3 regions of the Glaciibacter psychrotolerans genome follow, and region 1 is predicted to be linked to each of the others. Evidence: predicted binding sites of a transcription regulator. Region 1 holds the regulator's gene; each other region holds the start of a gene.
The links. Region 1 encodes HrcA, which represses chaperone genes, less so after heat shock. Its sites were predicted from a motif close to TTNGCACTCGNNNNNNNCGAGTGCNAA; they were not measured.
Positions count from the first base shown of each region.

Region 2: a site for HrcA is predicted at 6,164-6,190, ahead of groES (co-chaperone GroES). Genes of this name have one in related genera too.
Region 3: a site for HrcA is predicted at 6,244-6,270, ahead of groL (chaperonin GroEL). Genes of this name have one in related genera too.

Region 1 covers NZ_JACCFM010000001.1:707,977-717,836, reverse strand. The annotation lists gene HNR05_RS03235 (PhoH family protein) at 1-794, opposite strand, end outside; gene HNR05_RS03230 (HIT domain-containing protein) at 853-1,215, opposite strand; gene HNR05_RS03225 (16S rRNA (uracil(1498)-N(3))-methyltransferase) at 1,235-2,026, opposite strand; gene dnaJ (molecular chaperone DnaJ) at 2,032-3,138, opposite strand; gene hrcA (heat-inducible transcriptional repressor HrcA) at 3,167-4,189, opposite strand; gene HNR05_RS03210 (DUF4870 domain-containing protein) at 4,342-4,785, shown strand; gene HNR05_RS03205 (DUF4870 domain-containing protein) at 4,829-5,203, shown strand; gene hemW (radical SAM family heme chaperone HemW) at 5,279-6,508, opposite strand; gene HNR05_RS03195 (DUF1990 domain-containing protein) at 6,511-7,158, opposite strand; gene lepA (translation elongation factor 4) at 7,163-9,013, opposite strand; gene HNR05_RS03185 (DUF2087 domain-containing protein) at 9,071-9,565, opposite strand; gene HNR05_RS03180 (sensor histidine kinase) at 9,670-9,860, shown strand, end outside.
Region 2 covers NZ_JACCFM010000001.1:3,682,357-3,692,216, reverse strand. The annotation lists gene HNR05_RS16815 (ABC transporter ATP-binding protein) at 1-72, opposite strand, end outside; gene HNR05_RS16810 (ABC transporter ATP-binding protein) at 59-937, opposite strand; gene HNR05_RS16805 (branched-chain amino acid ABC transporter permease) at 934-2,133, opposite strand; gene HNR05_RS16800 (branched-chain amino acid ABC transporter permease) at 2,130-3,134, opposite strand; gene HNR05_RS16795 (branched-chain amino acid ABC transporter substrate-binding protein) at 3,256-4,362, opposite strand; gene rarD (EamA family transporter RarD) at 4,712-5,677, opposite strand; gene groES (co-chaperone GroES) at 5,785-6,081, opposite strand; gene HNR05_RS16780 (class I SAM-dependent methyltransferase) at 6,258-7,442, shown strand; gene HNR05_RS16775 (hypothetical protein) at 7,447-7,860, opposite strand; gene HNR05_RS16770 (hypothetical protein) at 7,920-8,477, opposite strand; gene HNR05_RS16765 (DUF4190 domain-containing protein) at 8,513-9,022, opposite strand; gene tsaD (tRNA (adenosine(37)-N6)-threonylcarbamoyltransferase complex transferase subunit TsaD) at 9,147-9,860, opposite strand, start outside.
Region 3 covers NZ_JACCFM010000001.1:31,155-41,014, forward strand. The annotation lists gene HNR05_RS00160 (amino acid ABC transporter ATP-binding protein) at 1-352, shown strand, start outside; gene HNR05_RS00165 (type 1 glutamine amidotransferase) at 355-1,107, shown strand; gene HNR05_RS00170 (hypothetical protein) at 1,122-1,319, opposite strand; gene HNR05_RS00175 (cytochrome c-type biogenesis protein) at 1,328-1,495, opposite strand; gene HNR05_RS00180 (DMT family transporter) at 1,656-2,654, shown strand; gene HNR05_RS00185 (nitroreductase family protein) at 2,667-3,218, opposite strand; gene msrB (peptide-methionine (R)-S-oxide reductase MsrB) at 3,225-3,626, opposite strand; gene HNR05_RS00195 (DUF3263 domain-containing protein) at 3,796-4,086, shown strand; gene HNR05_RS00200 (LytR C-terminal domain-containing protein) at 4,098-4,667, shown strand; gene HNR05_RS00205 (cold-shock protein) at 4,830-5,033, shown strand; gene HNR05_RS00210 (DUF3048 domain-containing protein) at 5,104-6,183, shown strand; gene groL (chaperonin GroEL) at 6,314-7,942, shown strand; gene HNR05_RS00220 (hypothetical protein) at 8,014-8,361, shown strand; gene HNR05_RS00225 (hypothetical protein) at 8,358-8,498, shown strand; gene HNR05_RS00230 (hypothetical protein) at 8,495-8,677, shown strand; gene HNR05_RS00235 (HNH endonuclease signature motif containing protein) at 8,915-9,860, shown strand, end outside.

The sequences.
Region 1 (9,860 bases):
GTCACGAGACGCAGACCGCTCGCCCCGGCGGGCACATCGACCTGCGTGATGTCGCCGGTGACGACCATTTTCGAGCCGAAACCGAGTCGGGTGAGAAACATCTTCATCTGTTCGGGCGTCGTGTTCTGGGCTTCGTCGAGCACGACGAACGACGAGCTCAGGGTGCGGCCGCGCATGTACGCGAGCGGGGCGACCTCGATGGTGCCGGCCGCAAGCAGCTTGGGCACGAGCTCGGGATCCATCATCTCGTTGAGGGCGTCATAGAGCGGACGCAGGTACGGGTCGATCTTGTCGGTGAGGGTGCCGGGCAGAAAGCCCAGCCGTTCCCCCGCTTCGACGGCCGGACGCGTGAGAATAATGCGCTCGACCTCTTTGCGCTGCAAGGCCTGCACGGCTTTCGCCATCGCCAAATAGGTTTTACCGGTTCCGGCCGGTCCGATGCCGAACACGATGGTGTTCAGGTCGATCGCGTCGACATACTCTTTCTGGCCCGTCGTCTTCGGACGGATGCTCGTGCCGCGCGACGTGAGGATGGCCTGCCCGAGGAGGTCAGACAGGCTCTGCGAGGCATCGCTGCTCAGCATCCGTGCCGAGGCGGCCACCGCAGACTCACCGAACGGCTCACCGTGACGAATCATCAGCTGCAATTGGTCGATCAGGCGGCGCACGGCATCGGTGTCGCTCGCCGAACCGGTGAGGGTGATCTCGTTGCCGCGCACGTGAACACTGACGCCGGGATACTGCTTTTCGATGCTGCGAAGGAAGCGATCGTGCGGCCCCAGTAGTCGCACCATGGCGATACCCTCGACCTGCAGATGCACATCAACGCGCGTCGGTTCCGACGAGTCATGATCATCGACTGCCAAGGGTGCCCTCCCCCAGTCCGCCGCCCAGAACGTGTGCGTGCACATGGAATACGGTCTGTCCGGCGGCTGCGCCGGTGTTGAACACGAGCCGAAACTCCCCGCCGGTGCGCTCGGCGGCGATCTCGTGGGCGACGCGCACGAGTTCGGCCAGCAGGAGCGGGTCACCGGCGGCGAGTTCGACGACGTCACGGTATTCGCCGGTCTTCGTCGTGACGACGATGTGCACGGGTGCCTGCGGGTTGATGTCTTCGAACGCAATGATCTGGTCGTTCTCGGCGACGATGGTCGCTGGGATTTCACGCGCGACGATGCGGCTGAAGATGGACGGTTCTGCCCCAGAAGAAGTCATACTGCTATCTTAAGCGGCGCTACCAACGACGAAGCGTCGCGTTCAGGATGGCGAGGGCCGCCGGCCCGGCCGTCGAGGTGCGCAGCACCGTGTCGCCGAGGCGCACGCGCGTGGCGCCGGCCGCCTCGAGGGCGTCGAGTTCGCTGGGCGCAATTCCGCCTTCGGGGCCGACGATGAGCAGGATGTCACGCCGGCTGGTGGCATCCGCGGCATCGTCGACGTCGGCCTCGACGTCGGCCTCGAATTCGACCACGAAGTCGACCTCGGTCAGCCGCGCCGTCGCACTCGGCTCCAGCAGCAGCATCCGCGTCTCAGTGGCCAGCTTCACCAGCTGTTTGGTGCTGACCAGGTCGGCCACCACCGGAAGCCACGGGCGAATCGACTGTTTGCTGGCCTCGCGCACAATGCTCGCCCAGCGTTCTCGACCCTTCGTGACTTTCGCGCCTTCCCAGCGTGAGATCGACCGAGCGGCGGTCCACGGGATGACCCCGTCAACGCCCAACTCGGTCGCCGCTTGCACGGCCAGTTCGTCCCGATCGCCCTTGGCCAAGGCCTGCACCAGAACGATGCGCGGTGTCGCCGCTGGGGTCAGCTCGCGCGTGTCGACCAACAGGGTCAGCTCGGCCGGCTCAGCCGTCACGACGGTGCCGTGCAGAATCATTCCTGCCCCGTTGCCGAGCAGCAGTTGCTCGCCCGGCCGGATACGGCTGACCGTCACGGCATGCTTGGCCTCACTGCCGCCGATGCTCACGGTGGAGCCGGGCGCGCAGAGCGAAGCACTCAGGGTTTCATCGAGGAAGAAATGGGCCATCAGACTTAGCCGAGAAACCGGTCGCGCAGCTTCGCAAACAGCCCCTGTTGAAACTGGCTGAGCGCCGGAGCCGGCGTCTTGTGACGGGCTGCGAACTGTTCGATGAGTTCTTTTTCTTTGTGGTCGAGCTTGGTGGGAGTGACCACATGCACGCCGATCTTCAGGTCGCCGCGGCCGTTGCCGCGTAGCTTGGTGACGCCGCGCTCCTTGATCGTAATAACCTCGGCACTCTGCACACCCGGCTTCAGCTCGACCGCGATATCGCCATCGAGGGCCTTGACCGTGGCCGTTGTGCCCAGGATGGCGTCGGTCATGGGCACCTCGATGGTGGCGAGCAAATCGTCGCCGTCACGGCTGAACACGTCGTGGTGGCGCACCTTCATCTCGAGGTACAGGTCACCGTTCGGGCCACCGGCGGGCCCGGCCTCGCCGCTGCCGGGCATCTGCAGTCGCAGACCCGTCTCGACGCCGGCCGGAATGTCGACGGCGACGGTACGACGGGCGCGCACGCGGCCCTGCCCCTGGCAGGTCACGCACGGGGTGGCGATGACGGTGCCGTAGCCGCGGCAGCTGCCGCAGGGGCTGTTCGTCATGACGTTTCCCAGCAGAGAACGCACGGCACGCTGGATGTTTCCGGTTCCGTGGCAGATGTCACAGGTGACCGGCGATGTGCCGGGCTGGCAGCACGATCCGTTGCAGGTCGCACAGACGATAGCCGTGTCGACCTCGATCTCACGGTGCGTGCCGAAGATGACCTCGTCGAGGTCGAGCTCCACACGTAGCAGAGCGTCCTGTCCCCGTTCACGGCGGGATCGCGGGCCGCGGCTCTGGCCGCCGCCGCCGCCGAAGAAGGTTTCGAAGATGTCGCCGAAGTTACCGAAGTTGCCGCCGTCGAATCCGCCACCGCCCTGGCCACCCCGGTCATATTTTTGACGCTCAGTGGGGTTGCTCAGCACGTCATAGGCGTGAGTGACGAGCTTGAACTGCTCCGAGGCATCCGCCCCGGGGTTCACATCGGGGTGCAACTGGCGGGCCAGCTTGCGGTACGCCTTCTTGATCTCGTCGGTGCTGGCGTCACGCTCGACGCCAAGAACTTCGTAGTGGTCAGCCAAAGGTGGCTCTCCTCGTTGATTCTGGTGGTTAGTTCTCGCCCAGCTGGCGAGAGAGGTAGCGGGCCACCGCACGAACGGCGGCCATGTTGTTGGAATAATCCATGCGGGTCGGACCGAGCACACCCAATCGGGCGAAATCGCCGCCGGGTGCGGAGTACCCGCTCGTGAGAACGGATGTCTCGCCGAGACCGAACGACGCATTCTCGCGTCCGATGCTCACCGCGACGCCGTGCAAGTCAGTCGCCATCTCGCCGAACAGGCGCAACAACACGACCTGCTCCTCGATGGCGTCGAGCACCGGCGAGATACTGCCGGTGAAGTCTTCTTCGGTGCGCACCAGGTTGGCGGCTCCGGCCATCACGAGCTTGTCGTGACGGTTTGCGCCGATCTGGTCGACGAGAGTAGCGGTGATCAGGTCGACGACGGGCTGCAGCTCGCGCGGTCCGACGCCGGCCAGCGCCGTCAGCGCCGCCGCGGCATCCGCCATCGTTCGGCCGCCGACGACGGAATTCAGTCGCGCACGCACCTCGCCCAACGTGTGCTCGTCGACGGAGCGTGGCAATTCGATCACGCGTTGTTCCACCCGGCCCGAGTCGGTGATCAGCACCGAGAGAAGGCGGGTCTCACTGAGAGGAACCAGTTCGATGTGACGCACCTTTGCGCGAGACACCGAGGGATACTGCACCAGGGCAACCTGGCGGGTGAGTTGGGAAAGGAGTCGCACGCTGCGAGCGAGCACCTCGTCGAGGTCGGCGGATTGGCCGAGAAAAGCCTCGATGGCCTGTCGTTGCGCTGCCGTCAGCGGGCGCAGGTCGGCCAGGTGATCGACAAACACTCGATACCCCTTGTCGGTGGGGATGCGGCCCGACGACGTGTGCGGAGCGGCAATCAGCTCTTCTTCTTCAAGCAAAGCCATGTCGTTGCGGATCGTCGCGGCCGACACCCCGAAAGAATGCCGTTCGACGATCGATTTGGAGCCAACGGGTTCGCGGGACGCCACGTAGTCCTGCACGATCACGCGCAACACTTCGAGACTACGATCAGACACCATTTGAGATCGCCTCCCCTGCCCATTGTTAGCACTCACACTGACTGAGTGCCAATCATATCCTGTCCGGCTGAGTGAACCCATTGCTCCGCACCCGGTGCCGCAGTACCGTTAAGAGGGCATTGATCCCTCTTCCTTCGCTGAAAGGCATGATGATGAGTGACTCACAAGCCCCGCTCCCCGACGATCCTCACCTCGGCCAGCACCCACCAGAACACCCCACTCAGCCTGCTGCTCCCGTGGCTGCCCCACTCACTCAAGCACAAGATTGGCAGTGGGCTTCGCTCGCTCACCTCGGCGGCATCCTCAGCTTTCTGCCGTCGCTGATCATCTGGCTCGTCTTCAAAGATCGCGGACGGTTCACCGACGAGCAAGCCAAGGAGGCCTTGAACTTTCAGATCACACTCGTCTTCGCCTACGCAATCATCTGGATCGTCACCGGATTCCTCACCGTCGTCACGCTCGGAATCGGAGCCGTCGTCGGACTGCTCGTCTGGGTGGTGTGGATCGCGAGTGTGATCTTCTCGATTCTCGGCTTCATGCAGGCGAAAGACGGGCATCCCTATCGCTACCCGTTCGCGGTGCGACTGATCAAGTAGCTAGTCTCTACTCGTAACCCCCTCCTTGACGAAAGTGACTGCCATGACTTCCCTGCCACCGACCGGCGACACCCCCTACCAGGCATCGGCTCCCCTCAGCCCCGCCGACGAGAAGCTCTGGGCGACCCTGATCCACATCGGCGGAATCCTGTTCGGGTTTCTGCCGGCGCTGATCGGCTACCTGATCCTTCGCGATCGCGGCCCCTTCATCCGTGAGCACACGGCCACGGCTCTGAACTTTCAAATCACCCTGTTGATCGCGTATGTCATCGGCTGGGTCACAGCGTTCCTGCTTATCGGATTCCTGATCTTGCTCGCCGCCTGGGTTCTCAGCATCGTCTTTGGGATCATGGCCGCCCTCGCCGCGAACGCCGGCAAGCCGTACGTCTACCCGCTGACGATCAAGTTCGTGAGCTGACCCAGGCTTGTTCCCGGGCGCCTCATCCCGGAGGCCTCATCCCGGAGGCCTCATCCCGGAGGCCTCATCCCGGGGCTAATCGTCGGCGAGAAGACGGCGCACGACGGCATCCGCGAGCAGGCGCCCACGCAGCGTCAGTTCGATGGAGCCGGCAAAGGCTGCCTTCGGGTCGATGAGCTCGTCGGCGATCAGCCCGGCCACCGCGTGCCGGCCCTGGTCGCCGAGCGAGGCGGCCGGAATACCCTCACGGATGCGCGAGCGCAACAGCACTCGCTCGACCTCGCGCGTCGCCGCGTCGAGGGTCTCGCGTCCCGCGGCCGGCGAGTGACCGGCGAGCACCCGGTCGGCATACGCGGCCGGATGCTTGACGTTCCACCAGCGCACCCCACCGACGTGGCTGTGCGCGCCGGGGCCGACGCCCCACCAGTCCTGGCCGGTCCAATAGGCGAGGTTGTGGCGGGAACGGTGCGCATCATCGGTCGCCCAGTTGCTCACCTCGTACCAGCCGTAGCCCGCAGCGGCGAGCTTCTCATCGGCCAGCTCGTAGAGGTCTGCCTGATGGTCTTCGTCGACGTGCGCGACCTCACCACGTTTGATCTGCCGTGCCAGCTTGGTGCCCTCTTCGACGATCAACGAGTATGCGCTGATGTGGTCTGGCTTCTGGCCGATGGCGTAGTCGAGGCTGGTGCGCCAGTCGTCGAGGGACTCCCCCGGCGTGCCGTAGATGAGGTCGAGGCTCACGTCGAGGCCGGCCTCGCGCGCCCACTGCACGACGAGCGGCACCCGGGCCGGGTCGTGCGTGCGTTCCAGCGTCGCGAGCACGTGCGGCACCGCCGACTGCATGCCGAATGAGACGCGGGTGAAGCCGGCCTCGGCCAGTGCGGCCAGATAGGCGGCGTCGACCGAGTCGGGATTCGCCTCGGTCGTCACCTCGGCCTCGGGCGCGATACCCCAGGTGTCACGCACGGCCTGCAGCATCCGAATCAGGTTCTCGGCGGGAAGCAGGGTCGGCGTTCCGCCACCGAAGAAGACGGTCTGGGCAGTGCGGGCGGGCAGACCCGATTCGGTCAGGATGCGCCCGGCGGCCTCTATCTCAATCACCGCTTGGCTGGCGTAATCGCTTTGCTTGACCCCACGCAGCTCGGTGGCGGTGTAGGTGTTGAAATCGCAGTAGCCGCAGCGCACGCGGCAGAACGGAACGTGCAGGTAGACGCCGAAGTCGCGTTCCCCGGCGCCCTCGATGACCGAGGCCGGCAGCAGACCGTCAAGCGGTGCGGGGTCACCGAGCGGAAGTGCGCTGGGCATGTCTAGGCCCCCGATGATGGGTGCAGGGCGCGCAGGTACCGTTTGGTGTATCGCTTCTGCTGATAACGCAGATAGGGCGTGGCGAGGGTGTACTTCCAGTTGCTCGGCTGCGAGAACGAGCGGATCGCGAGCCAGACGGTGTCATCGTCGTGACGTTCAACGATGAACGACACTTCTCCGCTTTCGGGATGACCGGCCATCGTGCCGTAGGCGAATCCGATCCGGTTCGCCTCGTCGATCACATAGACGACACGCACCGGGGCGACGACCGTGAACGGTCCGGCCTTGATGTGAAGCTTTGCCGTCATGCCATTGGAGATGTACGGCGTGCCGTCTTCGCCAAACGTCGCCTCGTTGACCGGATGACTCTGATCTCTCGAGGGGATCCCATATTCGTCGAAGACGATTCCGGTGTATTCCACGCCGGTTCCGGCCTCGAAGTCGGTGACCTCAATGCCGCTGCCGCGCTGCACACCCCACGACATGAGTGATGCCGCGGCCGCGTGAAAACGCTCCTCACCGCTGCCCAGCTTGACGATGTGCTCCGCCGGCCGTGTTCCGGGCGGCGGGTAGATCATGAGGTCGTCGGCGAGGGTTCCCCCGATCGCCCCATAGGTGACGGAGGCATCGGTGAATGTTGCGCGGCGCATCAGACTACTTTTCTTTCTTCTTTTCGGTATCTCCGGTGAGCGCCGCAACAAATGCTTCCTGAGGAACTTCGACCCGGCCGACCATCTTCATGCGCTTCTTGCCCTCCTTCTGCTTCTCGAGGAGTTTGCGCTTACGGCTGATGTCACCGCCGTAGCACTTGGCCAGAACGTCCTTACGGATGGCCCGGATGCTCTCACGCGCGATGATGCGCGCTCCGATGGCGGCCTGAATGGGCACTTCGAACTGCTGACGCGGGATCAGTTCGCGCAGTCGCGTTGTCATCAGCACGCCGTAGGCATACGCCTTGTCACGGTGCACGATGGCGCTGAACGCGTCGACCTGCTCGCCCTGCAGCAGAATGTCGACCTTGACCAGGTCTGCTTCCTGCTCGCCAGTGGGTTCGTAGTCGAGCGAGGCGTAGCCGGCGGTGCGGCTCTTCAGCTGGTCGAAGAAATCGAAGACGATCTCGCCGAGTGGCATGGTGTAGCGAATCTCAACCCGGTCTTCACCGAGGAATTCCATGCCGAGCAGCACGCCGCGGCGGCCCTGGCAGAGTTCCATGATGACGCCGACGTAGTCTTTCGGCGCGAGAATTGCGGCCCGAACGACCGGCTCCTCGACCTTGGCGATCTTGCCGCTCGGAAACTCGCTCGGATTCGTCACGGTGACGGTGCGCTTGTCATCGGTGGTGACCTCATACGGCACGCTCGGCGCCGTGGCGATCAGGTCGAGGTCGAACTCGCGCTCCAGACGCTCGGTGATGATCTCGAGGTGCAACAGGCCGAGGAAGCCACAGCGGAACCCGAAGCCCAGAGCAACGGATGTCTCGGGCTCGTAGACCAGCGAGGCATCAGACAGCTTGAGCTTGTCGAGCGCCTCACGCAGCACCGGGAAATCGCTGCCGTCGATCGGGTAGAGACCCGAGAAGACCATCGGCTGCGGCTCGGTGTAACCCGGCAATGCTTCGGTGGCCGGTTTGGCCGCCGTGGTGACAGTGTCACCGACCTTCGACTGGCGCACGTCCTTCACGCCGGTGATGAGGTAGCCCACCTCGCCCACACCGAGACCCTTGCTCGGGGTGGGCTCCGGGGAGCTGACTCCGATCTCGAGGATCTCGTGGGTGGCCCGAGTGGACATCATCTGGATCTTCTCGCGCGGCTTCAGCTCACCGTCGATCATGCGCACGTAGGTGACGACGCCACGGTAGCTGTCGTACACCGAGTCGAAGATCATGGCGCGGGCCGGGGCATCCGCGTTGCCTTTCGGCGCCGGAATCTGGCTGACAGCCAGGTCGAGGAGTTCGGGAACGCCCATTCCGGTCTTGCCGGAGACGCGCAGCACATCGTCGGGGCTGCCGCCGATGAGGCTGGAGAGCTCCTTCGCGTACTTCTCCGGGTCGGCCGCGGGCAGGTCGATCTTGTTCAGCACCGGGATGATCGTCAGATCGTTTTCGAGGGCCAGGTACAGGTTGGCGAGGGTCTGGGCTTCGATGCCCTGCGCCGCGTCGACGAGAAGAATCGCGCCTTCACAGGCGGCCAGGCTGCGGGAGACCTCGTAGCTGAAGTCGACGTGGCCAGGCGTGTCGATCATGTTGAGCGCGTAGGTCTGACCGTCAAGTTCCCACGGCATCCGCACGGCCTGGCTCTTGATAGTGATGCCGCGCTCACGCTCGATATCCATCCGGTCGAGGTACTGCGCACGCATGGCTCGGTCGTCGACGACGCCCGTAATCTGCAGCATGCGGTCGGCAAGGGTCGACTTGCCGTGGTCGATGTGGGCAATGATGCAGAAGTTACGGATGAACGCGGGGGCAGTTGCGGCCGGTTCAAGCGCCTTGAGAGCTCTCGGTGACATGATCTGCCCATTCTCCCATGACGGGGCGGTCTCGGCTGCCGACTTCGTCGACCGAGCCTATTTCGCGGGCAGCCAGTAGGAGCCACCATCCGGTGCGCGCTCCAGAAGCCCATGATCGATGAGGGAGCGGCGCACCAGCGCGACATCGTCGCTGAGGCTGCTCAATCGCTGGTTGACCTGCTTCTCAACGAGAACTTCTCCTGGCACGAAGGCTTGCGCTGTGAGCCATTCGAGAAATGCCAGACGTTCGTCGCGAGTGGCAGGAAACCTGTCGATGCGCCCATCCGCGCGGAGAAAACGACGGAAGCCTTCTCTCGAGGGGCGGTCGGCAGGCTCGGCGAGCAGCACTCTCAACGACTCAGAATCAACGGCGAGGTCACCCTCGTCGTTCCGGATCAAGATTCCGGACCGTTCCAACTTCACGAGCGCCGTCGCGCGCTGTGCGTCGGTCAGCGGCGTGGCGGCGTGCTCCGCCAGGATCACTTCGGCGTATGCCGTCCGCAGGTCAGGGTTCGCGAGCATCGCCACGATATTTCGCCAGGCGATCGCCATCTGATTGCCTCCTTCGTGCTCCGCTGATCTCGCGCTCGACCCTACTGCACCCTCACTCCTTTGATGGATGCCCCGCGCGAGCCACGTTGATTAGGCTGAAGGCAATGTCCACCCCAGATGCAACCCTCGGCGCTCGACTGCCGCATTCCGCGCTGACCCCGGTCTTCACCGGCCTCCGCATCGGATTGCACACCCTCATCGTCGCGCTCACCCTGTTTGTCATTGTGCGGGCGTCATTCGGCGTCTGGCCGCTGCCGGGCGTGATCGTGGCTCTGGCCGGACTCTTCCTCGGCGT
Region 2 (9,860 bases), 3.0 Mb from region 1:
GAACGACATGTCGTGGATCGCCTGGATGCGACCGTAGTGCACGCTGACATCCTTGAGCTCAAGCAACGTCATCTTCAGGCTCCCCCAAGTAGGCGGCGACGACTCGCGGGTCGTTCCGGATGTCGACGGGAATTCCGTCTGCCAGCTTGCGACCGAATTCCAAAACCACGATGCGGTCCGTCACACCCATCACGAGTCTCATGTCGTGTTCGATCAGCAACACCGTGTAACCGTCGGCTCTGATCTGGCGGATAAGCACCATCAGATCTTCCTTCTCAGCGGGGTTGAATCCGGCGGCCGGTTCGTCGAGGCACAGCACCTTGGGGTCGGTCGCCAAAGCCCTGGCGATCTCCAAACGTCGCTGAGAGCCGTAGGGAAGGTGCCGGGAGAGAACTCCGGCCTGGTCGGCAATGCCGACGAATTCCAGCAGCGCCATGCCACGTTCAACCGATGTCTTCTCTTCGCGAGTGTGACGGGGCAAGCGAAGCAGCGCGCCGACGACACTCGTCTTATGCCGCGCATCCAAGCCGACGACAACGTTCTCCAACGCCGTCATCTCGCCGAACAGCCGAATGTTCTGAAACGTTCTCGCCAGACCACGTCGGGTGATGCGGTGCTGCTTGACCCCCTTGAGGGAGACCCCCTCCAGTACGACGTCTCCGCTGGTCGGCTTGTAGACACCGGTCATCGCGTTGAAGCAGGTCGTCTTTCCCGCACCGTTCGGACCGATCAAGCCGAGGATCTCGCCGCGTTTGATGTTGAATGACACGTCGTCAAGTGCGACAAGACCACCGAACTTCACCGTGAGGTTCTTGATCTCCATGATGTTGTCGCCCACCTCGACCGCAATTTCCCGTTCGGGTGCCACCGCCTCAACGACGTCGTTCGAAACGTCGAAAGCGGGAGGCACCGGGGCGTCAGCTGGCACAGCGCTCATGCCGTCGCTCCTTCCTCTGTATCGGATGTGGGGGGAACTTCAGGGGGCGCCGACGTTCTCTTTTTTGCAACCCGATTGTAGGCGTTCCGCCCGTAGGCCAGCAGCCGTTGACGGGCCGGGATGAGCCCCTGGGATCGGAAAATCATGATGACCACGAGCGCGAGGCCGAAGATGAAGTACTTGTACTCGGCAATCGCGATGAAACGCAGCGGGATATACGCAACGATGGCCCCTCCCAGCAGGGCGCCGACCTTATTGCCGGCCCCACCCATGACGACGGCGGCCACAAACAGAATGGAGGTCTGCACATCGAACTTCGCGTTGCTGACGAAGCCGACTTGTCCCGCGAAGAGGGCACCGGAGAGGCCGCCGACGGCAGCGCCGATCGCAAAGGCCCACACCTTGTATTTGAAGGTGGGCACTCCCATGATCTCGGCCGCGTCTTCGTCCTCACGGATGGCGACCCACGAGCGGCCGACCCGGCTTCGCTCCAGGTTCCCGACGAAGATCAGCACGATGATGATGATCGTCAGCGTCAGCCAGTACCACGGCGTCCCACTGGAGTTTGAGAAGATCTGCTGACCATCGGCCGTCACACCCGGCGGCCGGCCGACATTCTGAAAGCCGACCTGCCCCTTCAAAGCCGGGATGATGGTGGCCAGGATTCGCACGATCTCACCAAAGCCCAGGGTCACAATGGCCAGGTAGTCGCCGCGCAGTCGGAGGGTCGGCACGCCGAGGACTACGCCGAAGAACATGGTCACGGCCATCGCAACAGGGATGGTCCAGAGGTACGGGATATGCAGGAACGGAGAATCGGGGCTCGTGAGCATCGCCGCCACGTACGAACCGACGGCGAAGAAGGCCACATAGCCGAGATCGAGAAGTCCGGCGTAACCGATCACCACGTTCAGTCCGACGGCGATCAGCGCAAAGCTGGCCATGCTGAAGCAGGCCAGAGGCCAGTCGGTGCCCGGTTCAGTCGTGAGCAGCGGGATATTCACCACCGGCAGCAGGTACGCCAGCGCGACGACGATGAGAAGCCACAGCCATTGCACTTGCCGAGGCAGCCTGTTCCACCGGTCACGCAGCGGCTGGGTCCAGCCGGCCTTCCGCGTGGTCCGCGATTCCTGGTCGATCGATTCCTTCTGTGATTCGGCGGTCGGCAGGATCTTCGGGCCGTCTGTCATGCTCATGCTTTGCTCCGTCCGAGCGACGTACCAAGAACTCCAGTCGGCTTGATCAGAAGCACAAGCACGAGCACGACAAAGGCGATGACGTCCGTCCACTGCGAGTTACCGAGCAGAATCTGACCGTAATTTCCGATCAGGCCGAGCAGGAAGCCGCCGACAAGAGCGCCGCGCACGTTACCGATGCCACCAAGCACGGCCGCCGCAAACGCCTTGATGCCCAGCACGAAGCCACCGTTGTACTGCACACCGGAGGGGATCTGCATCACGTAGAAAAGGGCGCCGACACCGGCGACGACTCCACCAATCAGGAACGTGATCACGATGATCCGCTGCTTGTTCACGCCCATCAGCGTTGCAACGTCCGGATTCTGTGCCACGGCGCGGATGCCCCGCCCCGTACGGGAGCGGCTGATGAACTGGTCGACCAGGATCATCGTGGCCAGGGCCGCGACAACGATGATGATCTGCTGGCTATTGACGATGGTGCCGAAGACATCGAACACCGGGGTCGGAACGAACATCGTGACAGCCGGCTCAGGGTTGGCGCCGCGCACGATGAAGATCCCACCTTGAATCGCGAAGGATGCGCCGATCGCGGTGATCAAAAAGACGAGCCGGGGCGCATTGCGTCTTCGCAACGGTCGATACGCGACCCGCTCGACCACATAGGCGGTGCCGGCGGCCGCCAGCATCCCCGCGGTTAACGCCAGAAGAAGGTCAAGAATGATCATTCCCAGCGGCAGGGTGGGCGGGTTGGGCCCGAAGCCAAGTGTCACCAGCACCGCCACGACTCCGTAGCAGCCCATGATGAAGACTTCCGAATGGGCGAAGTTGATCAGGTTCAAGACGCCGTAGACGAGGGTATAACCCACCGCCACCAAACCGTAGATCGCACCGAAGGTGAGACCGTCAAAGGTGGCACTCCAGAAATTTTGAATCAATGACGGGATGTCGAACGAGATCCAGCCGTTGTCGAGAACAGGGTGAAGAAGTAGATCGAGCATTCAGGTATCCGCATCGTGAGCGCCTGGGACGTCGTCGTCTCAGGGGAAAAACTTGCGATGGATCAGAAGTGCCGCAGAGCATGGCATTGGCCACGACTCTGCGGCACTCACACGCAAAACGCTATCCGATGACTCCAATCGGAACGATCTTTGCGTTCTGCACCTTGTAGCCGTACACCGCGGGTATTGCGAGCTCACCCGTGGAGTTCCACTTGTAGTGCTTGCTCAGACCATCAGCGTCATAGTTCTTGACCCAGTTCAGCAGGTCTGGACGGGTGGCGTTGCCCTTGCCGATGCCCGAGAGAAGTACCGTTGCCGCGTCATAACCTTCGATGGAGTAGGTTCCGGGCTCCATGCTGAAAGCATCCTTGTACGCCTTCTCAAAGGTCGGAATCAACTCGCCCGGAATGCATGGGCAGGTGAAGTAGGCATTTTCAGATGCGTCACCGGCGAGTTTGATGAACTGGTCATCTTTCACGCCGTCGGGGCCGACGAATGTTCCGGTGTACCCCTTGGCCACCAGCTGCTGATCGAACGGAGCACCCTCGGCGTAGTAACCCGAGTAGTACACCGCATCAGGCTTGGCGTTCAGGATCTTCGAGATCGTTGCCGAGAAGTCCTTCTGGCCGGTGATCACCTTGTCGGTTCCCACGAGGGCAGAACCCAGTGCTTCAGTCGTCGTCGCGCCAAGGCCGATGCCGTAGTCCGAATCATCCTGAACCAGGTAAACCGTTTTGGCTTCCAGCGGGCCGGTCATGAACTTGGCCGCGGCCGGTCCCTGCACAGCATCATTGCCGAGTCCACGGAAAAAGGTCGTCCAGCCGTTCTTCGTCAGATCGGGGTTGGTGGCGGACGGGGTGATGTGCACCAGTCCCGCCTGCTCGAAGATGTTGCCGGTAGCCTTCGACTCGCCCGAGAAGGGGAGGCCGACGACGCCGATGATGTCCGCTTCGTTCACCGCCTGCGTGACGGGGCCGGTTGCCTTGTTCGGGTCACCCTCGGTATCGAACTTCTTGAAAGCGACCTGGCAGCCGGGATTGGCTGCGTTCTGCTGATCGACGGCTAACTGCACACCGTTGAAAATATTGATACCGAGCTGCGCGTTGGCACCGGTTTCGGCGCCGATGTAGGCGAGGGTGAGTCCGCCCGGGCAGGTGGCTTTTCCATCACCCGCTGGAAGCACTGCGTTCGGCGGGGTTTCGATCGACGTGAGGGCGGGCAAATCCACCCGCGCGCTGGAGGGCGTGGAACTCGTCCCGCCTGTCGATGCTTGGTTGACACAACCGGCCAACATCAGGCTGGCTGCTGCTGCTAGGGCAAAGCTGGTAAGGACTTTCTTTCGTAACATCTGATTCTGCCTCTCGACCTGAATACGCTACGGTCCGCGACATTGCGGGCCCTTTTACCTCGACGGTGTGACTGAGCATACAAGCACGAGAGTTTTTCTCAGGTACAAATTTGTCGCCGTTTTGATAACGATCGGCTCACCGGCTCTGCGGCATAGCTCAACGCGGTCCCTGTTCACGGTGTTGTGCATGAATCCCCCGCGGCTCACGAGCGTTCCGACGTCGGGCCGCTCAGATGAGTTCGAGCACCGCTCGACGGTGGCGTCGCGCTCCGACGACACCATCCACCATGAGAATGAGCAGCGCGAGCCAGACGAGTGAGAAGCCTGCCCATCGCTCGGCTGACATCGGCTCATGAAGAATCAAAACGCCGACGAAGAACTGAATTATCGGCCCGAGGTACTGAATGAAGCCCATGTAGATCAGGGGCAGCCGCCGTGATGCAGCGGCGAAGAACAACAGGGGAACGGCGGTCACCACACCGGCGGCCAGGAGCAATGCGGTGTGCCAGCCGCCAGCAGAGCCGATCGTGAGTCCCGCAGTTGCACCGACGATCACGAGTTGCACGATGGCGATCGGCATCAGCCACAGTGTCTCCATGGTGAGCCCGGCGACTGCGTCGACCGTCGTGCCGACCCGCTTTTTGATATATCCGTAGAGCCCGAACGAAAAGGCGAGTATCAGTGCGATCCACGGCACGCTGCCAGCACTGATTGCCAGAACGAGCACTGCGACAAGGCTCACCGCCACCGCAATCCACTGCGTCAGGCGCAGTCGTTCACGGAGGAAGAAGACGCCGAGAAAAACGGTCACAATGGGATTGATGAAGTAGCCGAGCGAAGCCTCGACGACCTGACCGCTGAAGGTCCCGTAGACGTAGGTCTGCCAGTTGATGTAGATGAGCACGCCCGCCACAGCCATGGTGATCGAAATCCGCGGACGCGCCATCAGCCGGAAGAAGGCGGTGAACTTGCGGGTGACGGCGAGCAGCAGCACACAGAACACCAGCGAGAAGACGATGCGCCACGCCACGACCTCAAAGGCGCCTGCCGGGGCGAGCGCGAGGAAGAATAACGGAAGAAAGCCCCAGATTGTGTATGAGGCGAGCGCATAGATCAGACCCGAACGGCTGGTGGCGGTGGCCTTCGAGGCCACTGGCTCTTCAACGGGGATGCGTGATTCGCTGGAAATTGACACGTCTCGATTCTACGTCTGTATACAATATGCACAACTCGAGGTCGGCCGTGGGACAGCAAAAGACCCGGGCGGCAGGAGCCACCCGGGTCTTGTGTGAATGCTGATACTTAGCGAACGACGACAGCCAGGACGTCGCGAGCCGACAGGACGAGCAGGTCGTCACCGCCGAACTTGACCTCGGTTCCGCCGTACTTGGAGTAGATCACCTTGTCGCCAACAGCGATGTCGAGCGGAACGCGGTTGCCGTTGTCGTCGATGCGGCCGGGGCCGACGGCGATAACTTCGCCTTCCTGGGGCTTCTCTTTGGCGGAGTCAGGAATGACAAGACCTGAAGCAGTTGTCTGCTCGGCGTCGACCTGCTTGATGACGATGCGATCCTCGAGCGGCTTGATGGAGACCGACACGGTTGACCTCTTTCTTGTTTCTTGACAAAGATTCGGTTAGCAGACTCACAGCGAGAGTGCTAAGACCGAGTTTAGGGCGATTCTGGCACTCACGCAACGTGAGTGCCAGAGACGCGACACTGCCGAGTCGCAACTTCTCACCGCGAACAACCTGACTCGCTTGGTAAGTTGGCACGATGGATCGCTCTGAGCTCGTCGAGCTGCTGTCGCCCGAGGGGCTGCGTCTTCTCGACTCACTCCCCCCCTACGAACCGGCGTCCGACGTCGTAAAAATGGTCAGTGATCTGCGCAAAGCGGGCCACGCACCCGGCCTGGTCTCTGCCGTACTCAGCCAATCAAAACTGCGGGCGAAAGCGGTGCCCAAGTTCGGCGAGTTCGCCAGCCGCATGCTTTTCACCGAAGCCGGTCTCGAGCAGGCCACCCGGTTGAAGGTCGCCGCACTGCACGCCGGCCGTTTCGCGGCAGCCGGCCTGACGCGCGTCGCCGACCTCGGGTCGGGCATCGGCGGGGATGCTCTGGCACTGGCGGCAATGGACCTGATCGTCACCGCCGTTGACGCCGACGAGGTGACCGCCGCCATCGCGAGCTTCAATCTGGCACCGTTCCCTGCGGCAACCGTGGTGCACAGCGACGCCGAATCGTTCGACCTCTCTGAGTGTGATGCAGCCTGGCTCGACCCCGCCCGGCGCACCAGCGGGCACAGCAACACCTCGCGGCTGAACCCCGAGGACTACTCCCCCTCGCTCAACTTCGTGTTCGACCTCGCGAAGCGACTTCCGATTGGCGTCAAGCTCGGTCCGGGGCATGACCGTGACCAGATCCCGGCCGAGGCAGAGGCCCAATGGATCTCGGTCAATGGGGCCCTGGTGGAGATGGGTCTGTGGTTCGGCGTTCTGGCACGCGACGGCATCCGTCGGGCAGCACTCGTGCTGCGTCCGGAAGGGCCCGCCGAGCTCACCGCGGCTGCCGACAGTGAGGATGCCGCGGTGGTTCCCCTTGGCGAGTATCTTTACGAGCCCGATGGGGCCGTCATCCGAGCCCGGCTGATCGGCGACCTCGCCCGCAGCCTGGACGCCGGGATGCTGAGTGAGGGCATCGCCTACCTGACCGCGGAAACCGTGCAGCACACACCCTTCGCCACGGCTTTCCGTGTTCTCGACGTTCTGCCGTTCGACGAGAAGAAGCTGCGTCTTGCGCTTGCGGAGCGCGGGATCGGCACGCTCGAGATCAAGAAGCGCGGCGTTGACATTGACCCGGCAACGTTGCGCACTCGGCTGAAGCTCAAGGGCACGACCTCGGCGACGCTGATACTCACCCGTGCCGCAGGCCATCGGGTGGCGCTTCTCGTCGAGCGCGTGTGAACCCTCACACGGTGAGTGCGGACATGCCCTTCGAAACGACGGCAATCCACAGACCCGTGAACGCTAGACCGATGAGCCCCGTAGCGACGCCGTACCCCCAACGCGGCCGGGCCAGCGGCTCGCGGTTGCGTGCGAGAAGCCCCAACATCACGGCGATGAATGCCAATGGTCCCCCCCAGACTCCAAACAGTCCAAGCAACAGCCCGAGGGTTCCACACACGAGCGCGGCGATCGAGAAGGCGCGGGGCGCGGGGCGCAACCGAGCGTTTTCTGAGGCGTAGACGTACGGAACCCATTCCGTGGGCGCCGTCACCGTCGAGTCGTACTCGATTTGTCCGGTGATTGGAGCGGGATCGCGCGTGAGATCGAACTGAAAAGATCCATTCGATTCTGTTTGCTCGCCACGCGTATCAGTCATGGCCACCCCTTTGCACAATCCCCGTCTTCACCGTTCGGCAGCCAGCGGTCGGCATCACGTCAGTATATATATCCCGACGAACCGAAGCCTGTGGCCAGAAGTATCACCCACACCAGGATGCTGCCGAGCGCAAGAACTATTCCGACGAAGCCGGTGATGAGACCGGTCAGCCAGAACGCCTTGGCCGACGGCTCTTTCGACTTGCTCAGGAATCCGAGAATGACGGCAGCAGCCGGAATGAAGAGGCCGAGAATGCCCCCGACGATCGGGATGAACCCAACGATCGGAAATCCGATCAGACCGATGATTCCGGCGATCAACGAAATGATTCCCAGAACCGGCTGTTTCACGGCCGGCCCCGGGGCAGAGAAGGAATATGCCGGGACCCCCGGCGGTGGCGCATACTGCGAGGGTGCATACTGCTGCGGCGGTGCTGCCGGAGGCGGCGCACCATATTGCGGTGGCGATCCTGAAGGCGGAGGCGTCATCGCGACGGAAACCGGTGCCGCCAGGTTCGGGACTTCAGGGAAATCCGGAACCTGCGGCACATCGGGGACCTGTGGCACATCGGGCACCTCGGGCACCGGTGGCACATTGGGCGTGTTTGGATCACTCATGAGAGTTCATTCCTTTCACATGCCATTTTTCGACACTAGTACGTGCTGGAGTAGCTCCCCGCGGCGATCATCCCGATGATAAAGAGCGCCCCCACAAGGATCGAGACGGCCAGCGACACATAGCCAATGACGACTCCAGCGATCGCGAGACCGCGCCCGTTCTCGCCGGTGCGCTTGATCTGGCTGAGTGCAATGTGCCCGGTAATGATGGCGACGAGGTTGAAGAAAAACGCAGAGACCAGCGAGATGATCGCGAGCACGTTATACGTCGATCCAGCGGGGGCCGCAGGAACAGGCTGAGCGTAACCCGGCTGCATGGTCGGTGCGGCGCCATAGGCCGGTGCGCCCGGGGCCGGCTGTGCGTTGTAAGCCGGCGGTGCAGCATACGTCGGGGTAGCCGGCTGTGCGCCATACGTCGGGGCAGCCGACGGAGCAGCATCTGCTGGAGCGGCCGACGGCGCCTCAGACGTCGGAGCGTCGGAAATCGGAGGTGTGGTGGGCGGCACAGCGGATGCGGCGTCGTTCGGCAGGGTGGGGTCGGTCATGCGAGGGACTCCTTCTCGTCAGGGCGGCGTCGTGCAGGTGGTCTCGGTTCGACACCACCACGTCTCCCAACGCTACTCCCCCGCACGCCAAACGGCGCAACCCGCCCCGGAACGCGAGTGCGCGTCAGGCCTGAATCTCCGATACCGGGAGGGTGGAATCCGCACCGAATTCCAGGTTCGACGGCGCATGCCCGGCCATGATCAGCTGGGCGCCGAGTGCGGCGATCATCGCCCCGTTATCGGTGCAGAGCGACAGAGGTGGGATGCGTAGGTCAATCCCCGCAGCACTGGTGCGCTCCGCAGCAACCTCGCGGAGCCGCGCATTAGCGATGACACCCCCACCAAGCAGCAGTCGCGGCACGTCGTAGTCCGTGCAGGCCGCAACAGCTTTCGTGAGCAACACATCGACCACGGCCTCCCGGAAGCTCGCCGCGACATCCGCGATGGGAACGTCATCACCGGCATCCTGACGCGCCTCGACCCAGCGCGCCACCGCCGTCTTCAATCCCGAGAATGAGAAGTCGTAGCGGTGCTTGGCCATGTCTTTGGGCAGGCTGAGCCCGCGGGGAAACCGGATGGCCTTCGGGTTTCCCACTGCCGCCACACGGTCGATCTGCGGGCCGCCGGGATACGGCAGGCCGAGCACTCGGGCAACTTTGTCGAACGCTTCCCCCGCGGCATCGTCGATCGTCTCGCCGAGTAGTTCGACGTCGGAGACGAGATCTCGCACCAGCAGAAGCGCCGTGTGCCCGCCGGACACCAGCAGCGCGATCGTCGGGTATTCGAGGGACGTGGCCCCGGCATCCGATTCCGGATTCTGCAGCAGATCGGCGCCGAC
Region 3 (9,860 bases), 680 kb from region 1:
GGCCGCGGCCTACCCGGACCAGCTCTCGGGCGGCCAACAACAACGCGTGGCAATCGTGCGCGCACTCGCAATGAACCCTGACGTTCTGCTTCTCGACGAGATCACGTCGGCTCTGGACCCTGAGCTGGTGGCCGAGGTGCTCAATATTGTGCGTGATCTGGCGGCAGATGGGCTGACCATCCTGATGGCAACCCACGAGATGTCGTTCGCGAAGGAAGTCGCCGACACCGTCGTCTACGTGCATGAGGGAGTCATTTTGGAACAGGGGCCACCCGATCAGATTTTCGGGGCGCCCCAGGAGGAGCGCACCCGTGCGTTCTTGAAGAAGATCATTGAGGCGGGAAGGCTATGACGATGACGAAGATCTTGGTCGTCGAACATGAGGCAAATGCGGGAATCGGCCTGGTCGGCGAGCGCATCCGGGCCGCGGGCATCGAGATCGATGTTGTGGGTCCAGAAGCTGGGCATGACATTCCGCTCGCTGCCGAGGGGTATGCCGGGGTCGTCGTGTTGGGCGGAACACCCGGGCCAACCGATGATGACGACGCGACCTGGTTGCCGCGGGTCCGCGCTCTGATCTCCGACAGCCTGGAAACGGAAACGCCGTTCCTGGGCATCTGCCTCGGCGCCCAGTTGCTCGCTGTCGTGGCCGGCGGCGTGGTCGCCGGCGTGCGCAAAGGATCAGAAATTGGACTCAGCGAGCTGGCTCTCACCGCTCACGCCGCGGATGACCCGTTGCTGCACGATCTGCCGAGCGAATTGCACGCCATGCAGTGGCATTCGCTCGAGGTGCACGAGTTGCCCCCCGGTTCGACGTCCCTCTGCTCAAGCGACCGCTGCCCGAACCAGGCATTTCGAGTGGGGGAGTCAGCCTGGGGGCTGCAATTCCACCTGGAGGCCCTCGCCGCAACCGCCGAGGAATGGGCGCGCCACGACAGTGCTGATCTGCAGGATGCCGGGCTCTCGCGGTCGCAGGTCATCGAGCCGATGCGCCAGCGCGAGGCCGAACTGCGCCAGGTCTGGTCGACCGTGGCCGACCGGTGGGTGAACGTCGTGCAGTCAGCAGAATCGTCGACCCGCCGGAGCAACAGGGTCGCCACGGCCTGAGGCCGAGCGGTACGTCAGCGTTTCGCCCGCTGCGCGAGCCCCCGGGCATCCGCTTCGAGCGTATGACGAATCGATTCCGCCTTCTTCGCGGTCTTCTCACCGATCTCGTGGGCACTCTTTCGCGTGGCCCGTTCGGCCTTGTTGATCGCGCGGATGCCCACGAAGAACACGGTGAGAGCGAGCATCGTGACGATGATGTATTTAATACGCATGGGGCGACTCACACGGTGTTCTTGCGTCCGGAGATGAAACGCAGCAACCACCCAATGACGGCGATGACCAACAGCACGATACCGACCCAGAGCAGCCATTGGAGGGCCTGAACGAAGCCGCCGACAAAGAGCGCGATGATGGCGATGATGATGATGATGACAAAAAGTGCACTCATTTCACTCACATTCCATTCGTTTCTTTACTGAGATGGGGCCATTATGGCGGATCTGGTCTGTCGCACGTATGTTCAATCCGTTGTAACCATGTAACTCTGTCGTGAGCTCATCTGCAAGGCTCGCTTCGGTGAGAATGTAGTGACGCATGAAAGGTGACGGATGACGCAACTGGCCGACACGCACAGCACCACCCCGGCCGACGCCTCCCACCGCCACCTCCCGATGGGGGCGGCGGTCGGCTGCGCCGTGCTCTTCGGGGCTCTGAACGCACTGCAATCGCGCATCAACGGCGAGCTCGGTGCCCGCATCGGCGATGGCTTCGTCGCTGCGGTGATCTCGTTCGGCAGCGGCCTCGTCGTTCTCAGCGTCGCGATGCTGATCTGGCCGGCCGGGCGACGCGGCTTGGGCCGCGTGCGGCAGGCGCTCGCGGGCCGCACGCTCGCGGGCAGCACGCTCACCTGGTGGCAGGTTCTGGGCGGCACCGCCGGGGCGTTCTATGTGCTGTCGCAGAGCCTCACGGCCGCCATCCTCGGGGTTGCGCTGTTCACGGTCGCGGTCGTGGCGGGTCAGACGGTCAGCGGTCTGGTGATGGACCGGTTCGGCATCAGCCCCGGGGGCCGACGCCCGCTGACGCCTCCGCGTGTGATCGGGGCGGTCGGGGCACTGGTCGCCGTGGGACTCGCGGTGTCCGGCCAGGCGGCGTCGGGGGTGCCGCTCTGGCTTATGTTGATGCCGCTCGCGGCTGGGTTCGGCCAGGGCTGGCAGCAGGCGGTCAACGGGCGGGTGAAGGCGGTGGCCGAGAGCGCACTGACCGCGACATTTGTGAACTTTGTCTTCGGAACCGTCGCGCTCGGCGCGGTGTGTGTCATCCATGCGATGTTCGTCGGTTTTCCCGCGGTGCTGCCTGCGGAACCGTGGCTCTACATCGGCGGACTACTCGGCTGCATTTTCATCGCCGGCAACGCAATGATCGTGCGCACGACCGGTGTTCTCGTGTTGGGCCTCGGTATCGTCGCCGGTCAGCTGCTTTGCGCGCTCGCGCTTGATCTGTTCATTCCGACGATTGCTGCGGGCCCGGTTGCCACGACCACGGTGGCGGGAACCGTGCTGGCTCTCGCCGCCGTGGGCGTGGTCGGCATCCGTCGGCGCAGCCGTTAACCGGCCGCGGCGTCAGATCGAACTGAGGTACGCGGTGGGGTCGATTGCTGTGCGTGTTGTCGGCTTCGCGTCGGAGGGCACGCCGCCGACGTAGAGCCAGCCCAGCAACTCTTCGTTGTCGGTCAAACCATGCAGAGTGCGAACGGATGCCGCGCGCGTGCGCGGACCTGTGCGCCACATCACACCCCAGCCGGCCTCCGCCAGAAGAAGACTGAGCGCATGGGCCACACCCGCCGCCGTCGCATCCTGTTCCCAGATGTCGACCTTGTGGCTGGGCCGTCTGCTCGCCACCACGGCGATCAGCAGCTCGGCGCGCAGCGGTTTGGCCGCCATTTTCGGGTCGGCGCCGAGCGCCTGGCCGGAGGCTTCGACCAGTGCGGCACCGAGACGCTCGCGCGCCGCACCACGCAACTCAATCAGTCGCCACGGTCGGAGCGCCCCATGGTCGGCGACCCGGGCCGCCGCGGTGACCAGCGGAAGCAACTCCTCATGGCTCGGCGTGTCAGCGGTCACCTTCGCGAACGAGCGCCGTGCGGCCACCGCGTCCCTGATCGGATGAGTCACGACGTGCTACTCGGCCGGGGTGAAGTTCAGCGAGATCGAGTTCATGCAGTAACGGTCGCCCGTCGGCGTTCCGAAACCGTCATCGAAAACGTGGCCCAGGTGAGAACCGCAGTTCGCACAGCGCACCTCGGTGCGCGTCATACCCAGCGTGTTGTCTTCGATCAGTTCGACCGCCTCGGGACGCACCGACTCGTAGAAGCTCGGCCATCCGCAGTGCGAATCGAATTTGGTGCCGCTCTTGAACAGTTCGGCATTGCATGCGCCGCAGGTGTAGATGCCGGAGCGGCTCTCGTCGAGCAACTCCCCGGTCCAGGCGCGTTCGGTTCCCGCCTTGCGCAGAACCGCAAACTTCTCGTCGCCGAGTTCTTCACGCCATTCATCGTCAGACTTTGTGACTTCGTAGTCCATCGCTTGTCCTTTCACTCACACGGTGTAAGCGGTCGGCTTCACCGCCTCCAGACTAAACTCCCGGCACCCCTCGAACATTCCATCGGCCCTCAAGGCGGCACGGGGAACAGTCAGCACCGGTCATTTAGGATTGCCAGTGCAAGGCGGCTGGAGATGAGGGAGAGACCGGGTGCACGACGAACTCTCTGAGCGCGACAAGGCCATCCTGGCGTTCGAAAACGCGCAGGCCCACCATGCCGGCGATAAAGAACAGGCGATTAGAGCCGAGTTCTCGGTGTCTGCGGCCCGCTACTATCAACTGTTGGGCGCCTTGATCGACTCTCCTGGTGCTCGTGCTCACGATCCGATGCTGGTGAAACGACTGCAACGGATGCGCGACGCCCGAGCACAGGCGCGAGCCCGTCGGTCCCTGCCCACACCTGACTACGCCCAACCGAACGATCTGCCGAACAAGGACTGAACGAACTGACGATGCCTCGCAACACACCGAACGATCGCTTCGATTCCCTGCCGCGCTCCATCGACCGAGTCGGCGCGCACCGGTCCCCGCGCAAGAAGGGCCGCGGCTGGGTCGCCTTCGCCTGGGCTGCCGGCGTGACGGCCGTTCTGGTCGGCATCGGTGCGGCAGTCATCTTCACCCAAAGCACCCGACTCGACATTGCTCTTCCCGGGGTGACTCCAGTGGCCAGCAGCGCTGCCGCCGCCATTCCGACGGCGAAGCCCGTGCCGACGCCCGAGCCCACCGTCGACCCGAACCTCAGCATCACCGTGCTGAACGGAACGCCCGGCGCAGGGATTGCTGCAGGTGTCGGCGAGTTGCTCACGGCGGCCGGCTGGAATGTCGGTGCCACCAGCAACGCTGACACGGAAGACATCGTCACGACGACCATCTACTACTCGGATGCGTCCTTGGAAGGGGCCGCGCGGGGGATCGCCGCCTCACTTCCCGGGGCAGAGATTCGACTGGCGAATGACTTCGCCGAGTCAGGTGCCGATCTCACCGTGGTGGTCGGCAACGACTATATTGCCGCGACCGAGTAACCACTGTGGGTGGTACGAACGTGAGAGTTCGTGTGATTAATGCAGCTTCACCCCTGTTTTCTTCTACCCTCGTGTCGCTAGTATCTGGTTTTGGTCGCCCATTGTGACCCAGCGCCGTCATGAGGCGGGCGCTGCCAGAATCACAGCAAACGGGAGTAGCACATGGCGAACGGAACCGTGAAATGGTTCAACGCTGAAAAAGGGTTCGGCTTCATCACTGTCGATGGAGGTGACCAGGACGTCTTCGTTCACTTTTCAGCAATTGAAATGAGCGGCTACAAGGTTCTTGAAGAAGGCCAGCAGGTCGTTTTCGAGGTTGGTGTAGGGGCTAAAGGCCCGCAGGCGGAGTCGGTTCGACCCGCCTAGACGCGTCGATTGTGAAGGCGCGCCCTGACTAACGCCGCCCGTTCCACCGGGCGGCGTTAGTGTGTGGCGAATGAGTTCAGAAACTTTCGGCCCCTCGTCATCGTCTCGATCTGCCCCGGAGCACGGTCGTCAGCGCGCAGGATTGTGGAGTGTGGTCGTGTTGATTCCGGCGCTGCTGCTCACCGCGTGCGCTCCCGCAACCCCCGCCGTGACCGCATCGCCGAAGCCACGGGTGACGGTGACGCCCACGCCTGAACCGGTCGAACTCGCTCCTCTGCGTGGAACTCCTCGCCTGCCCGGTTCTGTCTCCCTCCCGGCGTTCTCTGCGAAGATCGACAATCATGAAGGTGCACGGCCTCAGATCGGGCTTGAGCGCACCGATATCGTTTTTGAGGAACTCGTCGAAGGGGGCCTCACCCGTTACGTCGCGGTGTGGCAGTCCGACATTCCCGATCTGCTCGGCCCGGTGCGATCGATCCGGCCCATGGATCCCGACATCATCGTCCCCTTCGGTGGAATCGTCGCCTACTCCGGCGGCCAAGAGATGTTCGTGCAGATGATGATGGACACTCCACTCGTCAACGCCGTGTTCGACTATGACGACACCGGACTGTTTTATCGCATCGACGACAAAGATTCCCCGCACGATGTCGTGGTGAAGGCGACGGATATCGTCGCGGCACATCCTGAGCTTGCGCCCCCGGTGCAGCAGTTCGAGTACGCGGAGAAACCTGACGAGGCCTCGGCGATGCTGGCCGGTTCCCCCACGACAACAATCAACACCCGGTTCTCAGACGCGCGTTGGCCGAGCTGGAGCTGGGATCCCGCCCAGGCGAGCTACCTGCGTTCGCAAGAGGGAGAACCCGACCTCGACAGTGTGGGCGCCCAACTGCACGCGACGAACCTGATCGTGATGCGCGTCGGAATCGACTGGACGTACGGTTACGTGCCCAAAACCGTCATGGTCGGATCCGGCGAGGCCTGGGTGTCGACGGGCGGCAAGAGCATTCACGCCACCTGGTCGAAGGATGCGCAGGCCTCGCCCATCCGTGTGGTCGCCGATGACGGCACGCTGATCGCGCTCGCGGGCGGCAATACCTGGATCGAGCTGGTGCCAACCGAGGACGGCTCTGTCGAGCTGGTGCCGTAGGTCGAAGCGCAAGCCCACACCGTTCACTTGCACTCTCGGCATCAGAGTGCCAGAATTGATCTGGCACTCTCTCCGTTTGAGTGCTAATCCGTCACAGTTTTGGAACGTCCGGGAGGGACGAGAAACACACATGGCAAAGATCATCGCTTTCAATGAAGAGGCCCGTCGCGGCCTGGAGCGCGGCCTGAACATCCTCGCTGACACGGTCAAGGTCACCCTCGGCCCGCGTGGACGTAACGTCGTGCTGGAAAAGAAGTGGGGCGCCCCCACGATCACCAACGATGGTGTATCCATCGCCAAGGAGATCGAGCTGGACGACCCGTACGAGAAGATCGGTGCCGAGCTCGTCAAGGAGGTCGCTAAGAAGACCGATGACGTCGCAGGCGACGGCACCACCACGGCTACCGTTTTGGCTCAGGCCCTGGTTCGCGAAGGCCTGCGCAACGTCGCAGCCGGCGCCGACCCGATCAGCCTCAAGCGTGGCATCGAGAAGGCGACCGCTGCGGTCATCGCCGAGCTCATTGCCAGCGCCAAGGAGATCGAAACCAAGGAAGAGATCGCGGCCACCGCATCCATCTCTGCCGGCGACGCCGAGATCGGCGCAATCATCGCCGAGGCGATCGACAAGGTCGGCAAGGAAGGTGTTGTCACCGTCGAGGAGTCGAACACGTTCGGCACCGAGCTTGAGCTCACCGAGGGCATGCGCTTTGACAAGGGCTTCCTGTCGGCATACTTCGTGACCGACCCCGACCGTCAGGAAGCGGTCTTCGAAGACCCCTACATCCTGATCGTCAACTCCAAGGTCTCGAACATCAAGGACCTGCTGCCGATCGTTGACAAGGTCATCCAGACCGGCAAGCAGCTCCTCATCATTGCTGAGGATGTCGACGGCGAGGCTCTGGCCACGCTCGTTGTGAACAAGATCCGTGGCATCTTCAAGTCGGTTGCCGTCAAGGCTCCGGGCTTCGGCGACCGTCGCAAGGCGCAGCTGCAGGACATCGCTATTCTCACCGGTGGACAGGTCATCTCTGAAGAGGTCGGCCTCAAGCTCGAGAACGTGACCCTCGACCTGCTCGGTAACGCCCGCAAGGTCGTCATCACCAAGGACGAGACCACCATCGTTGAAGGTGCCGGCGACGTCGAAGCCATCGCCGGTCGTGTCGCTCAGATCCGTTCCGAGATCGAGAACACCGACAGCGACTACGACCGTGAGAAGCTCCAGGAGCGTCTCGCCAAGTTGGCCGGTGGCGTTGCAGTCATCAAGGCCGGCGCCGCGACGGAGGTTGAGCTCAAGGAGCGCAAGCACCGCATCGAGGACGCCGTGCGTAACGCCAAGGCAGCCGTCGAAGAGGGCATCGTCGCCGGTGGTGGCGTTGCGCTCATCCAGGCTGGCAAGACCGCATTCGAGAGCAAGGCAATTCTTGACCTCGTCGGCGACGAGGCAACCGGCGCGAACATCGTGCGCGTTGCCATCGACGCTCCGCTCAAGCAGATCGCCCTCAACGCCGGCATGGAGCCGGGCGTCGTTGCAGACAAGGTGCGTCACCTGCCCGTCGGACACGGCCTCAACGCCGCGACCGGTGAGTACGTTGACATGATCGCTTCCGGAATCAATGACCCGGTGAAGGTCACCCGCTCGGCGCTGCTCAACGCATCGTCGATCGCTGGTCTGTTCCTCACCACCGAGGCCGTTGTCGCCGACAAGCCGGAGAAGAACCCGGCTCCGATGGGCGACCCGTCGGGTGGCATGGACTTCTAAGTCTGAGCCGGCACCATCTGTTTCACCTGCTTCACCAGACTGGGCGTCTCCTTCGGGAGGCGCCCAGTTTTTTGTGCCCCGTCAACGTGGAGCCGTCACTCTCTCAAGCCCCGGCGCCTGCCCTGCCGCCTGCCCCGTCGCCTGCCCCGGCGGTCGGCGACCGCCTTCGCTACCGGTCGACGACCTCCGCTGATCGAGCCCCCTCCGCTGATCGAACCCCCACGCTGATCGAGCCCACACCGCTGATCGAGCCCACACCGCTGATCGAGCCCACACCGCTGATCGAGCCCACCCCGCTGATCGAGCCCACCCCGCTGATCGAGCTCGTCGAGATCCCGCGAGCCGCCCTCGAGACGGGGGAGCGAGGTCTCGACAAGCTCGACCCACGGTCGGCAGTTGACGTCGCACCCTTCCGTTGATCGAGCCCACCTCGCTGATCGAGCCCACCCCGCTGATCGAGCTCGTCGAGATCCCGCGAGCCGCCCTCGAGACGGGGGAGCGAGGTCTCGACAAGCTCGACCCACGGTCGGCAGTTGACGTCGCACCCTTCCGTTGATCGAGCCCACCCCGCTGATCGAGCCCACCCCGCTGATCGAGCTCGTCGAGATCCCGCTAGCCGCCCTCGAGCCGGGGCAGCGAGGTCTCGACAAGCTCGACCCACGGTTCGGCAATCGACCCCTCGCCCCTCCGCAGATCCAGCCCACGCCGTTGATCGAGCTCGTCGAGATCCCGTGAGCCAATCTCGAAACCGAGGAACGGGGTCTCGACAAGCTCGACCCACGGTTCGGTAATCGAGTCCGCACCCTTCCGCTGATCGAGCGTGTCGAGATCCCGTGAGCCACCCTCAAGACCCGTGGGCGAGCTTTTGGCCGGTTCAAGTTCTCGATCCCTCCACAGACACGAGTTCGAGAAGTTATGCACCGATACTGAGAAAAACTCGTAATCATGTTCGTTCTTTGGGAGAATAGAGCTATGTCAATCACCTCCCCACCCCCCGTCTCCGCCCCGGAGCCGACACCCGCCTCGGGTGCGTCGGCACCGACCGCGGCCATGGTGCTGGCGGCGGTCGAACAGGCCCGCTCTTCTCTGGCAGTGCTCGGCACCGTCAGCCCCGACCGGTTCACCGACGACGACCTGCTCGGTGTGCTCGGTGCGTTCGAGGGCGTGGGCCGGCTGGTTGATGCGGGACGGGTGGCTGTGGCGGCGACGGTCGAGGAACGCTCCGGCCGGTGGCTGGGCCGGGACTCCCTCGCGGCGAAGCGGGGCTGCAACAGTGGCATCGACCTGATCACCCGGGTCACCCGAATCTCCGGCCGTGAAGCGAAACGGCGCAGCGCCCTCGGCCTGCGAATGCGGGACACCCAACACGTCGGCACGATCATCCCCGCACTGTTCCCCACGGTGGGTGCCGCGGTCGCTGCGGGCTTGCTGGGGGTGGATGCGGCGGAGGTGATCATGTCCGGTCTGGCCGAGATCTCCCCGCGCGTCGCACCCGATGATCTTGCGGCTGCGGAACGCGCTCTGGTGGGTGCGGCGACGGGCACAATCACGGCCGAGAATGAGGGTGAGCCGGGCGCGGGCTTTGCGTTCTCGGCCGACTCGATGCGGGTGCAGATGTTGCAGTGGCAGGCGGCGCTGGACCCCGACGGGGTGGCACCGAACGAGGTCGAGGGTGAGGCGACGAGCACGATCAGTTTCGGCCGCTTCAAAGACGGCATCTACCCGGTGCGAGGCGGGGTCACTCCTGATCTGTACGGAATCATGAACCTCACCTTCGACGCGTTCATCGCCGCCCGCAAAACCCCCGCGTTCCCCACCGCCGCCGAACAAGCCCGCGACCAGGCACGCGACGACCGTTCCGAGCACGACGACCGCGCCGAGCAGGATTCTCACGACGGTCCCGACGGACACGACTTGA